2 regions of the Thauera sp. GDN1 genome follow, and region 1 is predicted to be linked to the other one. Evidence: predicted binding sites of a transcription regulator. Region 1 holds the regulator's gene; the other holds the start of a gene.
The links. Region 1 encodes sigma-54, which starts transcription at its own class of promoters, with help from an activator protein. Its sites were predicted from a motif close to TGGCACGCTTNCTGCTNA; they were not measured.
Positions count from the first base shown of each region.

Region 2: CKCBHOJB_RS02265 (TorF family putative porin) is a predicted target of sigma-54. The motif match lies at 2,012-2,029, and genes of this name have one in related genera.

Region 1 is NZ_CP097870.1:3,523,022-3,529,889, forward strand. It holds gene recA (recombinase RecA) at 1-940, shown strand, start outside; gene recX (recombination regulator RecX) at 957-1,406, shown strand; gene lptB (LPS export ABC transporter ATP-binding protein) at 1,393-2,115, shown strand; gene CKCBHOJB_RS16195 (RNA polymerase factor sigma-54) at 2,137-3,594, shown strand; gene raiA (ribosome-associated translation inhibitor RaiA) at 3,612-3,935, shown strand; gene ptsN (PTS IIA-like nitrogen regulatory protein PtsN) at 4,072-4,557, shown strand; gene hprK (HPr(Ser) kinase/phosphatase) at 4,526-5,473, shown strand; gene ilvA (threonine ammonia-lyase, biosynthetic) at 5,591-6,868, shown strand, end outside.
Region 2 is NZ_CP097870.1:515,950-522,817, forward strand. It holds gene amt (ammonium transporter) at 1-878, opposite strand, end outside; gene glnK (P-II family nitrogen regulator) at 893-1,231, opposite strand; gene CKCBHOJB_RS02265 (TorF family putative porin) at 1,259-1,966, opposite strand; gene CKCBHOJB_RS02270 (accessory factor UbiK family protein) at 2,229-2,480, shown strand; gene CKCBHOJB_RS02275 (YifB family Mg chelatase-like AAA ATPase) at 2,616-4,118, shown strand; gene CKCBHOJB_RS02280 (multidrug effflux MFS transporter) at 4,174-5,370, shown strand; gene CKCBHOJB_RS02285 (rhodanese-like domain-containing protein) at 5,389-5,781, opposite strand; gene CKCBHOJB_RS02290 (ABC transporter ATP-binding protein) at 6,017-6,856, shown strand; gene CKCBHOJB_RS02295 (ABC transporter ATP-binding protein) at 6,856-6,868, shown strand, end outside.

The DNA of each region.
Region 1 (6,868 bases):
CGAACGTGACATCCAGACCGTCTCCACCGGCTCGCTCGGACTCGACATCGCGCTCGGCCTCGGCGGCCTGCCGCGCGGCCGGGTGGTCGAGATCTACGGCCCGGAATCGTCCGGCAAGACCACGCTGACGCTGCAGGTCATCGCCGAGATGCAGAAGCTCGGCGGCACCGCGGCCTTCATCGATGCCGAGCACGCGCTCGACGTCGGCTATGCCGAAAAGCTTGGCGTCAACATCGAGGACCTGCTGATCTCGCAGCCCGATACCGGCGAACAGGCGCTCGAGATCGCCGACATGCTGGTGCGTTCGGGCGGCGTGGACATCGTCGTCATCGACTCGGTCGCCGCGCTGACGCCCAAGGCCGAGATCGAGGGCGAGATGGGCGACCAGCTCCCCGGCCTGCAGGCGCGCCTGATGTCGCAGGCGCTGCGCAAGCTCACCGCCAACATCAAGCGCACCAACACCCTCGTCATCTTCATCAACCAGATCCGCATGAAGATCGGCGTGATGTTCGGCAGCCCCGAGACCACCACCGGCGGCAACGCGCTCAAGTTCTACGCCTCGGTGCGCATGGACATCCGCCGCACCGGCACGATCAAGAAGGGCGACGAGGTGGTCGGCTCCGAGACCCGCGTCAAGGTGGTCAAGAACAAGGTCTCGCCGCCGTTCAAGGAGGCGCACTTCGACATCCTGTACGGCGAGGGCATCTCGCGCGAGGGCGAGATCATCGACCTCGGCGTCGAGCACAAGATCGTCGACAAGTCGGGCGCCTGGTACGCCTACCAGGGCGACAAGATCGGCCAGGGCAAGGACAACTCGCGCGAGTTCCTGCGCAACAACCCGGCGCTGGCGCGCGAGATCGAGAACAAGGTGCGCGTCGCCGTCGGCCTGCCCGAACTGGCGGCTGCGGCGCCGACCACCCCGGCATCCGCCGAGGCCTGAGCGCCGGACGTCGAGCATGGGCGAACCGAGCCTGCGTGAACGCGCCCTTCGCCATCTCGCCCGGCGCGACCATTCGCGCGCCGAGCTGGCGAAGAAGCTCGCCGCCCATGGCGACGCCGAGGAGATCGAGGCGGTCATCGAACGCATGGGCGAGCTCGGCCTGCAGTCCGACAGCCGCTACGCCGAGGCCTTCGTGCGCGGCAAGGCGGCGCGCTTCGGCAGCGGCCGCCTACGCAGCGAACTCGCCCGCCGCGGCATCGACCGTGACCTGATCGACGAGGCTCTCGCCACCGAGTGCGTAGAATCGGAAGCGGAGCGCGCCCGTGCCGTGCTGCGCGGCCGTTTTTCCACGCCGCCGGCCGATGCCCGCGAATGGGCGCGCCAGGCGCGCTTCCTGCAAACCCGCGGCTTCGCGCCCGACCTGATCCGCAAGCTGCTGAAAGAGCCCTACGATGAGTCTGCTTAAGGTCGCCGGCCTCCAAAAACGCTACAAGGCGCGCACCGTGGTGCACGACGTCGGCTTCGAGGTGGGCTCGGGCGAGGTCGTCGGCCTGCTCGGCCCCAATGGCGCCGGCAAGACCACCTGCTTCTACATGATCGTCGGCCTGGTGCGTGCCGACGGCGGCCAGATCGGCCTCGACGGCAAGGACCTGACCCACCTGCCGATCCACGCCCGCGCGCGCCTGGGCCTGTCCTACCTGCCGCAGGAAATGAGCGTGTTCCGCAAGCTCACCGTGGCCGAGAACATCCAGGCCGTGCTCGAGCTGCAGGGCCTCGACAAGCGCCAGGTCGGCGAGCGCCTGGACGAGCTGCTGCACGAGCTCGGCATCCACCACCTGCGCAACAACACCGCCATCTCGCTGTCGGGCGGCGAGCGCCGGCGCTGCGAGATCGCCCGCGCGCTGGCCACCGATCCGCGCCTGATCCTGCTCGACGAACCCTTCGCCGGTGTCGACCCGATCGCGGTGATCGACATCCAGAAGATCATCCGCTTCCTGAAGGAACGCGGCATCGGCGTGCTGATCACCGACCACAACGTGCGCGAGACGCTCGGCATCTGCGACCGCGCCTACATCATCAGCGAGGGCCGCGTGCTGGCCAGCGGCCAGCCCGGCGAGATCATCGAGAACGAGCGCGTGCGCCAGGTCTATCTCGGCGAACACTTCCGCCTCTGAGGGCGCGCACCGAAAATCGCGATGAAGCCCAGCCTCCAGCTCAAGCTCTCCCAGCACCTCACGCTGACGCCGCAGCTGCAGCAGTCGATCAAGCTGCTGCAGTTGTCGACGATCGAGCTGAACCAGGAGATCGAGCGCATCCTCGTCGACAACCCGATGCTCGAGCGCGAGGACGGCGACGGCTCGGACTTCGCGCCCGCGCCGCCCGCGGGCAGCCCGCCCGAGCGCGAGCAGGCCCAGGAAGCCGCAGCCGAACCGCCGGCCGGCGAGGGCGAGCGCCGCGAAGGCGGCGAAGGCAGCAGCGAGGACGAGGGCATCGACTGGTCCAATGTCGGCACCGGCGCCTCGAGCCGCAGCGAGGGCGACGACGACGACGTCGACTACCAGGACCTGCAGGCTTCGGGCATCTCGCTGCGCGAGCACCTCGACCAGCAGGTCGCCCTGTCCCAGCTTTCCGATCGCGACCGCGCGCTGGTGCGCTTCGTGATCGAGGCCCTGGACGACGACGGCTACCTGCACCAGCCGCTCGAGGAGCTGCTGCAGCTGCTGCCCCCGGAATCCGAGGTCGACCTCGACGAGCTGACGATCGCGCTGCATCACGTGCACAACCTCGAGCCGATCGGCGTCGGCGCCCGCAGCCCGCAGGAATGCCTGGCCCTGCAGCTGCGCGCCCTGCCGCCGGACCCGATCCGCACGCTCGCCCTCGAGATCGTCACCCGCCACCTCGAGCTGCTCGCCGATCGCAACTTCGCCAAGCTCAAGAAACTCACCGGCTGCGACGACGACGAGCTGCGCGCCGCCCAGGCCCTGATCTGCAGCCTCGACCCGCATCCGGGCTCGCGCTACTCCAATGCCGAGACGCGCTACGTGCTGCCCGACGTCGTCGTGCGCAAGCTGCGCGGGCGGTGGACCGTGAGCCTCAACCAGGAGGCGATGCCGCGCCTGCGCATCAACCGCCTCTATGCCAGCCTGCTGCAGCAGAACCGTGCCCAGGGCGGCGGCCTGAGCGGTCAGCTGCAGGAAGCGCGCTGGCTGATCCGCAACGTGCAGCAGCGTTTCGACACCATCCTGCGCGTGTCTCAGGCCATCGTTGACCAGCAGCGGCAGTTCTTCGATCATGGGGACGTGGCGATGCGGCCACTCACCCTCCGGGAGATCGCAGACCAGCTCGAGCTGCACGAATCCACCGTATCGCGCGTCACCACGCAGAAGTACATGGCGACCCCGCGCGGCGTATTCGAACTCAAGTATTTCTTCGGCAGTCACGTCGCCACCGATACCGGTGGAGCGGCATCCTCGACGGCGATTCGCGCGCTGATTCGCCAGCTGGTGGATGCGGAAGACAGCAAAAAGCCGCTGTCCGACGCCAAGATTGCAGAAATTCTGGGCCAGCAGGGTATCGTGGTCGCGCGGCGAACGATCGCCAAATACCGCGAATCCCTCAATATCCCGCCGGTCAGTCTGCGCAAGTCCCTCTGACAACAACAGGAGTTACCATGAACCTGAACATCACCGGGCGTCACGTCGAAGTCACCCCCGCCATCCGCGACTACGTGACTTCCAAGCTCGACCGCGTCATCCGCCACTTCGACAACGTCACCAGCGTCGGCGTGATCCTGTCGGTCGAAAAGCTCAAGCAGAAGGCCGAAGTCACCCTGCACGTGCGTGGCAAGGACATCTTCGTCGAGAGCGACGATGCCGACCTCTACGCGGCCATCGACGCCATGACCGACAAGCTCGACCGCCAGGTCCAGAAGTACAAGCAGAAGCAGTCGGACCACAACCACGAGACGCTCAAGCACCAGGAACCGGAAGCCTGACGCCTTCGTTACAGCCCCGTGTCCGGGGTGTGGTTATAATGCGCGCGTTTTCACGACGCGACTGCCACGCGCCCCGGACCGGCTGCCCACACTGCGTGGCATCGGCACAAGGGGCGCAGCGCGAGCCCACCAGCGAATGAGCCTCATATCCCAACTCCTGCCACTGTCCAACGTGGTGGTCGATCTCGACGCGAGCAGCAAGAAGCGCGTCTTCGAACAGGCCGGACTGCTGTTCGAGAACAACCAGGGCATCGCCCGCAGTACCGTCTTCGACAGTCTCTTCACCCGCGAGCGCCTCGGCTCCACCGGGCTGGGACAGGGCATCGCGATCCCGCACGGCCGCATCAAGGGCTTGAAGGACGCCGCCGGCGCCTTCCTGCGCCTCGCGGCCCCGGTCCAGTTCGACGCCCCCGACGGCCGCCCGGTCAACATGCTGTTCGTGCTGCTGGTACCCGAGCAGGCCAACGAAACCCACCTCCAGCTGCTGTCCGAGCTCGCGCAGATGTTCAGCGACCGCGAATTCCGCGAGGCGCTGCAGAACGCGCCGGACGCGGCCCACATCCACCGCATGTTCCTGACCTGGGGCGCCGATGCGGCAGACCAGCGTAGCGCGGCTGTATGAGGCCCATCGCGAAAGCCTGAGCCTGACCCACGTCAGCGGGAACCTCGACGCGCGCCTGTCGGTGGGCGACGAGCAGATCTGGCCCGCCGACCTGATCGGCCACCTCAACCTGATCCACCCGACGCGGCTGCAGATCCTCGGCACCGCCGAGCTCGCGTGGGCGCAGCGCCAGTCCAACGAGAAGGTCGCGCGCCACCTCAACGAGATCCTCTCCGCCCGCCCGCCGGCGATCATCGTCGCCGACGGCTGCGAGGTGCCGAACATCATCCACGGCATCTGCGAAGCCCACGACGTCGCGCTGTTCACCGCGCGCCACCCCTCGGCGAGCGTCATCGACCACCTGCGCCTGTACCTGTCGCGCGAGCTCGCCGAGAAGACCTCGCTGCACGGCGTGTTCATGGACGTGCTCGGACTGGGCGTGCTGATCACCGGCGACTCCGGCGCCGGCAAGTCCGAACTCGGTTTGGAGCTGATCTCGCGCGGCCACGGCCTGGTCGCGGACGACGTGGTCGAGCTGTCGCGGGTGGCGCCCACCGTGCTCGAAGGGCGCTGCCCCGAGATGCTGCAGGACTTCATCGAGGTGCGCGGCCTCGGCCTGCTGAACATCCGCACCATCTTCGGCGAGACCGCATGCCGGCGGAAGATGCGCCTGCGCCTGGTCTGCCACCTCGACCGCCGCCAGCCCGGCCCCGACGATCCCAGCCGCCTGCCGCTGCAGCAGGAGACCCAGGACATCCTCGGCGTCAAGATCGCACGCGTGGTGCTGCCGGTCGCCGCCGGCCGCAACCTGGCGGTGCTGCTCGAAGCCGCGGTGCGCTCCACCATCCTGCAACTGCGCGGCATCGACTCCACCCAGGAGTTCATCGAGCGCCAGACCCGCGCGCTGCGCGCGGCCGACGACAACGGCGCACGCTAACGGCACGACGCCCCAGTCCCGCTGCCAGCCCCCGCCCGCCTTCGCCGGCGCTGCACTTGCGGCGCGCCGGCCGCGGCTGTTACCGTCGACCGCTTTACAGCAGCACACTGGCCGGCCATGACCACCCCCACGGATTACCTGGAACGCATCCTCAACGCACAGGTGTACGACGTCGCCGTCGAGACCCCGCTCGATCTCGCCACCAACCTGTCGGCGCGCGCGCACAACCGCATCTACCTCAAGCGCGAGGACATGCAGCCGGTGTTCAGCTTCAAGATCCGCGGCGCCTACAACAAGATGGCGAACCTGTCGCCGCAGGCCATGAAGCGCGGCGTGATCTGCGCCTCTGCCGGCAACCATGCCCAGGGCGTGGCGCTGTCGGCGGCGAAGCTGGGCGTGCGCGCGGTGATCGTGATGCCGAGCACCACGCCGGCGATCAAGATCGACGCGGTCAAGGCGCGCGGCGGCGAGGTCGTGCTCGCCGGCGAATCCTATTCCGACGCCTACGCCCACGCGCTCGAGCTGGAGAAGGCCGAGAAGCTGACCTTCGTCCATCCCTTCGACGACCCCGACGTGATCGCCGGCCAGGGCACGATCGGCATGGAGATCCTGCGCGCCCACACCAAGCCGATCCACGCGGTGTTCTGCTGCGTCGGCGGCGGCGGCCTGATCGCCGGCGTGGCCGCCTACATCAAGCGCCTGCGCCCGGAGACGAAGATCATCGGCGTCGAGGCGGTCGATGCCGACGCGATGACGCAGTCGCTGGCCGCCGGCCGCCGCATCGCGCTCGATCAGGTCGGCATCTTCGCCGACGGCGCGGCGGTCAAGGAGGTCGGCGCCGAGACCTTCCGCCTGTGCCAACAGTACGTCGACGAGATGATCGTGGTCGACAACGACGCGATCTGCGCGGCCATCAAGGACGTGTTCGAAGACACGCGCTCCATCCTCGAGCCCGCCGGCGCGCTCGCCGTCGCCGGCGCCAAGGAATACGCCCGTCGCAACAAGCTGCGCGACAAGAACCTGGTGGCGGTGGCCTCGGGCGCCAACATGAACTTCGACCGCCTGCGCTTCGTCGCCGAGCGCGCCGAGCTCGGCGAGCAGCGCGAGGCCGTACTGGCGGTGACGATCCCGGAAAAGCCGGGCTCGTTCAGGAAGTTCATCAGCGTGCTCGGCAACCGCAACATCACCGAGTTCAACTACCGCTACGCCGATCCGCAGCAGGCGCACATCTTCGTCGGCGTCACCGTGCACAACCGCAACGAGGTCGGCCGCCTGGTGGAGATGCTCGAGCGCCACGAACTGCCGGCGCTCGACCTCACCGACGACGAGATGGCCAAGACCCATGTGCGCTACATGGTCGGCGGCCGCGCGCCGCAGGTCGACAACGAGGTCGTG
Region 2 (6,868 bases), 860 kb from region 1:
TTGCCCTTGAGCAGCGCCTCGCCCAGCGACCAGGCCAGCACCGCGGCGGCCGTGGCGACCAGGGTGTTGATGAAGGCGAGCGCGGCGCCAGAGGTGGCCTCGAGGTTGGAGCCGGCGTTGAAGCCGAACCAGCCCACCCACAGCAGCGAGGCGCCGACCATGGTCAGGGTCAGGCTGTGCGGCGCCAGCGATTCGCGACCGTAGCCGATGCGCTTGCCCACCATGTAGGCGCCCACCAGGCCGGCGATGCCGGCGTTGATGTGCACCACCGTGCCGCCGGCGAAGTCGAGCGCGCCGTCCTCCAGCAGGTAGCCGCCCGGGCCCCACACCATGTGGCAGATCGGCAGGTAGCACAGCGTGAACCAGATCACCGAGAAGATCAGCACCGCCGAGAACTTCATGCGCTCGGCGAAGGCGCCGACGATCAGCGCACCGGTGATGCCGGCGAAGGTGGCCTGGAAGGCGATGAAGGCGAACTCGGGCAGCTTCACGGTCTCGGTGAAGGTGTCGGCGAGCGATTCGATCGTCACCCCGGACAGGAAGACCTTGTCGAGCGAGCCGATGAAGGGACTCGCCTCGGTGAAGGCCAGGCTGTAGCCGTAGATGGCGAACAGCAGCGCGTTCAGCGAGAACACGGTCATCACCTGCATCAGCACCGACAGCATGTTCTTGGCGCGCACCAGGCCGCCGTAGAACAGTGCCAGGCCGGGCAGGGCCATCATCAGCACGAGCAGGGTGGCGGTCATGATCCAGGCCACATCGCCCTTGTTGACCTCGACCGCCGCGGCAGCCGCTTCCTGGGCGAAGGCGCCGCCCGATGCGCCGGCGAGCGCGCCACCGACGGCGACCGCGGGCAGGAGTGCGAAGAGTTTTTTCATTTTCCGGTGCTCCCTTACAGCGCGTCCGTGCCGGTCTCGCCGGTGCGGATGCGGATGGCCTGTTCCAGCTCGAAGACGAAGATCTTGCCGTCGCCGATCTTGCCGGTGGCGGCGGACTTCTCGATGGCCTCGATCGCCTGGTCGAGGATGTCGTCGGGGATGGCGGCCTCGACCTTCACCTTGGGCAGGAAATCGACGACGTACTCGGCGCCGCGGTAGAGCTCGGTGTGGCCCTTCTGGCGGCCGAAGCCCTTGACCTCGGTGACGGTGATGCCCTGCACGCCGATGGCCGAGAGCGCCTCGCGGACCTCGTCGAGCTTGAAGGGCTTGATGATGGCGGCGATGAATTTCATGGTTTTCTCCGGTTCTCTGGGGGCGCGTCAGAAGGACTTGCTGACCGACAGGATCACGCGCTCGTCGGCGAGGTCGGCGTTGTCCACGTCGGTGTCGACGTAGTGCAGGCCGAAGTTGAAGCCGCCGTATTCCTTGGCGAGGCCGAGCTTCCAGTCGGTGTAGTCGTCCTGGCCCTTGATGTCGCTGTAGCCGACGTGGGCGGACAGGGTGATGCCGTAGCCGACATCCACCGCCGCGCCCAGGTCGTAGTACTGGCTGCCGTCCGACTTGTCGTAGCCGAACAGGTCGGTGAAGGCGTACGAGTACTTGAAGGACAGGAATTCCCACGACAGGCCGAGATAGCCTTCCAGCGTGTTCGGGCTGTTGTAGGGCTTGGGATAGCTGCCCGGGTAGTAGTACTGCAGCAGACCGACGTCGTAGCCGATGGCGCCGACCGTGCCCTTGTAGCCGCCGTAGAGGTCGAGCTCGAGGCTGTTGCTGACCTCGCTGTTGCCGTCGGACAGCCAGGACACGTTCGAGCCCCACACGCCGGCGTAGAGCCCGCTTTCATGGGCGTAGTCGAAACCGCCCTGCAGCGCCGGGCGCTCGTCGGTCTGGCTCCAGCCGCGATAGGCGTAGTCGGAGACGAGGCCGACGTTGGCGGAGAAGGGGCTGTCCTCGGCGTGGACGCTGCCGGAAAAGGGCAGGGCGGCGAGAAGGGCGGCAAGCGTGGCGGTGATCGAGGTCTTGGTCATGGTCTGCTCCTTGGGAAGGGGGTCGGAATGTCTGACGACAATCCCTTAGCAGATCGTGTGCCAGCTTTTCGGATGCCTTGTGTGCTGCGGGTTTCCGGCCTTTCGTGAGGAGGGATGCTGCGCTGCGCAAGCGAAGCCATGGACGAAACCGGGGTCCCATGCACCGTCATGGTGCATGGCATGCCCGGCGGAGGGCGATTCCGGTGCGGCGGCCCCCGCGTGCTAGACTTCGCGCCGTTTTCACATCTTCCTGCAGGCGATCATGAGCACTCCCCGCTTCCTCGACGAAATCGGCGCCAAGCTTTCCGAACTCGCGGCCAACAGCCCGGTGCGCGACATCGAAAAGAACGCCAAGGCCATGCTCGGCAGCGCCTTCGGCAAGCTCGACCTGGTCACCCGCGAGGAATTCGAGGTCCAGCGCGAGGTGCTCGCCCATGCCCGCCAGAAGCTCGCCGAGCTCGAGGCCCGCGTCGCCGAGCTCGAGGCCAGGCTGGCGCAGGGCGACAAGGCCTGAGTTCCGGCGCGGACGAAGGCCGCGCGCGTCCGCCGCGCTGACCGGCATCGGCGCGCGTCGATGCTGATCGAATAAGTTCTTTGTCATGCACGGTGTCTCCGCTAGACTGGCGCTCCGTCCGGTCTGGAGATACCCATGTCGCTCGCGCTCGTGCGCGCCCGTGCGCTGGAAGGGCTGGCTGCGCCCGAGGTCACCGTCGAAGTCCATCTTGCCAACGGCCTGCCGGCCTTCAGCCTGGTCGGCCTGCCCGACACCGAGGTGCGCGAGGCGCGCGACCGCGTGCGGGCGGCGATCCAGTCCTCGCAGTTCGAGTTTCCCCAGCGCCGGATCACGGTCAATCTCGCCCCCGCCGACCTGCCCAAGGAGGGCGGGCGCTTCGACCTCGCGATCGCGGTCGGCATCCTGGCCGCGTCCGGCCAGGTGGCGATGGCGCGCATCGACGGGCTGGAGTTCTGCGGCGAGCTGTCGCTGACCGGCGACCTGCGCCCGGTACGCGGGGTGCTGGCTGCGGCCCTGGCGGCGACGCGGGGCGGGCGCGGCCTGGTCTTTCCGCAGGGCAATGCGGCCGAGGCGGCGCTGGCGCGGCGGGCGCAGGCGCTGCCGGCCGCCAGCCTGCTCGCGGTGTGCGCGCATCTGAACGGCCACACCGCGCTCGAACCGCTGGCCGAGGCCGGCCCGCCACCCGCGCCGGAGGCGGGCGTCCCCGACCTCGCCGACGTGCGCGGGCAACTGCAGGCGCGGCGCGCGCTGGAGGTCGCCGCCGCTGCAGGGCATTCGCTGCTGCTCTTCGGGTCGCCGGGTACCGGCAAGTCGATGCTGGCGCAGCGCCTGCCGGGCGTGCTGCCGCCGATGAGCGAGGAGGAGGCGATCGAGGCCGCGGCGGTGGCCTCGATCGAGGGCGGTTTCGACCTGCGCGCCTGGGGGCGGCGCCCATTCCGCGCGCCGCACCACTCGGCTTCGGCGGCCGCGCTGGTGGGCGGCGGCGCGGTACCCCGGCCCGGCGAGATCTCGCTGGCGCACCGCGGCGTGCTGTTCCTCGACGAACTGCCCGAATTCGACCGTCGCGTGCTCGAGTCCCTGCGCGAGCCGCTGGAGACCGGCACCATCACCGTGTCGCGCGCGCGCCGGCGGGCGGAATTCCCCGCGCGCTTCCAGCTCGTCGCGGCGATGAATCCCTGCCCCTGCGGCCACCATGGCGATCCGCTGCGCGCCTGCCGGTGCACGCCCGACCAGATCGCGCGCTACCGCGCCCGCCTGTCGGGGCCGCTGCTCGACCGCATCGACCTGGTGGTCGAGGTTCCGGCGCTCTCCCCCGAAGCCCTGGTGCAGGCGCCGGCGGGCGAGGCCTCGGCGGTGGTGCGGGAGCGGGTGCAGGCCGCGCGTGCGGTGCAGCTCGCACGCCAGGGCTGCACCAACGCCGAGCTGCCCGCGGGCGAGGTCGAGCGCCACTGCCTGCCCGATGCGGGCGGCGAAACCCTGCTGCGCCAGGCCATGCAGCGGCTGAAGCTGTCGGCGAGGGCGTATCATCGCGTGCTCCGAGTGGCGCGCACGCTGGCCGACCTGGCCGGCGCCGGGCGCCCCGCCGCGGCGCACATCGCCGAGGCCATCCAGTATCGCCGCACCCTCGACCGCGGCTGAGCCGCCGCCTCGCGGGGTGCGGGCTTGGCCGCGGCACACAGCCGACAAGGCCCAGATGACCAGGACACCCTCACGCGATCGCCTCGCCTTCATGCTGGCGATGCTCTCCGCCATCGGTCCGTTCGCGATCGATGCCTACCTGCCCGCGTTTCCGCACATCGCCGCCGCGCTCGGCGCCACCCGGCTCGAGGTCCAGCAGACGCTCACCGTCTACATGGCGGCGCTGGCGCTGATGGTGCTGTGGCACGGTGCGCTCGCCGACCGCTTCGGCCGCCGTCGCGTGCTGCTCGCACTCACCGCGCTGTTCGCGCTCGCCTCGCTGATCTGCGCGCTGGCGCCGAGCATCGAGTGGCTGTGGGTGGGACGGGCGCTGCAGGGGGTGAGCGGCGGCGCCGGGGTGGTCGTCGGCCGCGCGGTGGTGCGCGACCTGCACGAGGGGCCGCAGGCGCAGCGCCTGATGTCGCGGGTAATGCTGATCTTCGCGCTCGCCCCGGCGCTGGCGCCGATGGTCGGCGCCGGCCTGCTCGCGCTCGCAGGATGGCGCTCGATCTTCGTGTTCCTGGCGGCTTTCGGCGCCTTCCTGAGCTGGATGGTATGGCGCTTCCTGCCCGAGACGCTGGATGCCGAGGCGCGCCAGCCGCTGCACCCGCTGAACCTGCTGCGCGGCTACGCGAGCGTGTTCTCCCATCCGGCCTTCATGTTGCTGGCAGTGGCGATCGCGCTCAACTTCAACGGCTTCTTCGTGTACGTGCTTTCGGCGCCGGTGTTCATCATCGAGCACCTCGGCCTCGGCAGCGGCGGCTTCATCTGGCTGTTCGGCCCCGCGGTCACCGGCATGATGCTCGGCTCGGTGCTGTCCGAGCGGGTGGCGGGGCGCTGGTCGCAGGTGCGCACGGTGGCGACCGGCTTCGCGCTGATGTTCCTCGCGCTCGCGCTCAACCTGGGGGTGTCGGGGCTGCTGCCGGCGGGGGTGCCGCAGTCGGTGCTGCCGATCGGCCTGTTCGCCTGCGGCATGTCGATCGCGATGCCGGCGATGAGCCTGCTCGCGCTCGAGCTGTTCCCGACCCGGCGCGGCATGGCCTCGAGCTGCCAGAGCTTCCTGCAGATCGGCCTCAATGCGCTGACCGCCGGTCTGACCGCGCCGCTGCTGTGGGGCAGCCCCCTCAGCCTGGCGGGCGGCATGGCGATGTTCGCCACTGCCGGCCTGCTCGCCTGGTTGCTGTGGACGCGCCTGCCCCCGGCGCGGCGCTGAAGGCGCACGCGCCGGGGTTCAGCACTGCTCCCAGGGCAGGCCGTCGTGGCGCCAGCCGCTGACCGAGTTGCGGTGGTGATGGGCGTCGAGCTCGCCCTCGAAACCGTACATGACGTTGTACACGGTGGTGAAGCCGGCCTCGAGCAGTGCATTGCCGGCGAGCTCGGAGCGGTTGCCCGAGCGGCAGATCAGCACCAGCGGGCGATGGCCGCCGTTGCCGGCGAGCTTCTTCACCTCGCCGACGAAGTTCGGGTTCACCTCCCAGTCCGGGCCGTCGTTCCACGACACGTGGATGGCGCCGACCGGATGGCCGACGAAGAGGTACTCGATCTCGCTGCGTACGTCGATCAGCAGGGCGTCGGGGGTGGACTGCAGCAGCTCGTAGGCCTCGGTCGGGGTGATGTGCTTCATCGCCTGTCTCCTTCTTGTTGGGTGCAGGATTATATTCTGAACAACCGATCCGCTCGTGCAGGACGGGCGCGCGTGCCGTAGTGGTTGGCCCTGATGTTTCCCCCGTGGCGCTTCCGCTAACGTGGCTCCTGTTTCAGCTTCCCGACTTCCGCCCCGCCCGCGTCGTGCCGATGCCGAAGGGGGCGATCCTGCGCCGGCCTTGCCGGCCCTGTCCGTTGCAAGGGATCCCGACGCGATGCTCGAAGTGGATGGACTCGTCAAGGCCTTCGGTGGTTTTCGCGCCGTGGATGGCTGCAGCCTGAAGGTCGACAAGGGCGAGATCCTCGGCCTCATCGGCCCCAACGGCGCGGGCAAGACCACCCTCTTCAACCTGATCGCCGGTGCCCTGCAGCCCACCGCGGGCACGATCCGCTTTCTCGGCGAGGACATTACCGCGCTGCCCACCGACGCGCGCTTCCACAAGGGCCTGGTGCGCACCTTCCAGATCCCGCACGAGTTCCACAGCCTCAGCGCGCGCGAGAACCTGATGATGGTGCCCCCGCAGCAGCCGGGTGAGAACCTGTTCGCCAACTGGTTCGCCGCCGGCAAGGTGCGCGCCGCCGAGGAGGCGGTGCGCGAGAAGGCCGACGCCACCCTCGCCTTCCTGGAGCTGACCCACGTCGCCGACGAGCGCGCCGGCAACCTCTCCGGCGGGCAGAAGAAGCTGCTCGAGCTCGGCCGCACGATGATGACCGACGCTAGGCTGGTGCTGCTCGACGAACCCGCCGCCGGCGTCAACCGCACGCTGCTGCGCAAGCTGGAGGAGAAGATCCTGATCCTCAACCGCGAGCGCGGCTACACCTTCATCCTCATCGAACACGACATGGAGATGATCGAGAAGCTGTGCGACCCGGTGGTGTGCATGGCCGAGGGCAAGGTGCTGATCCAGGGCGATTTCCACACCGTGCGCTCGGATGCGCGCGTGCTCGAGGCCTACCTCGGCGAGACCCCGGCCGCGATCGAGCGCGAGGCTGCCGAGCACGACCCCAGGGTCGAGGCACTGCGCGAGCAGGAACTGGGCCGGGAGGATTTGTGATGGCGCTGCTCG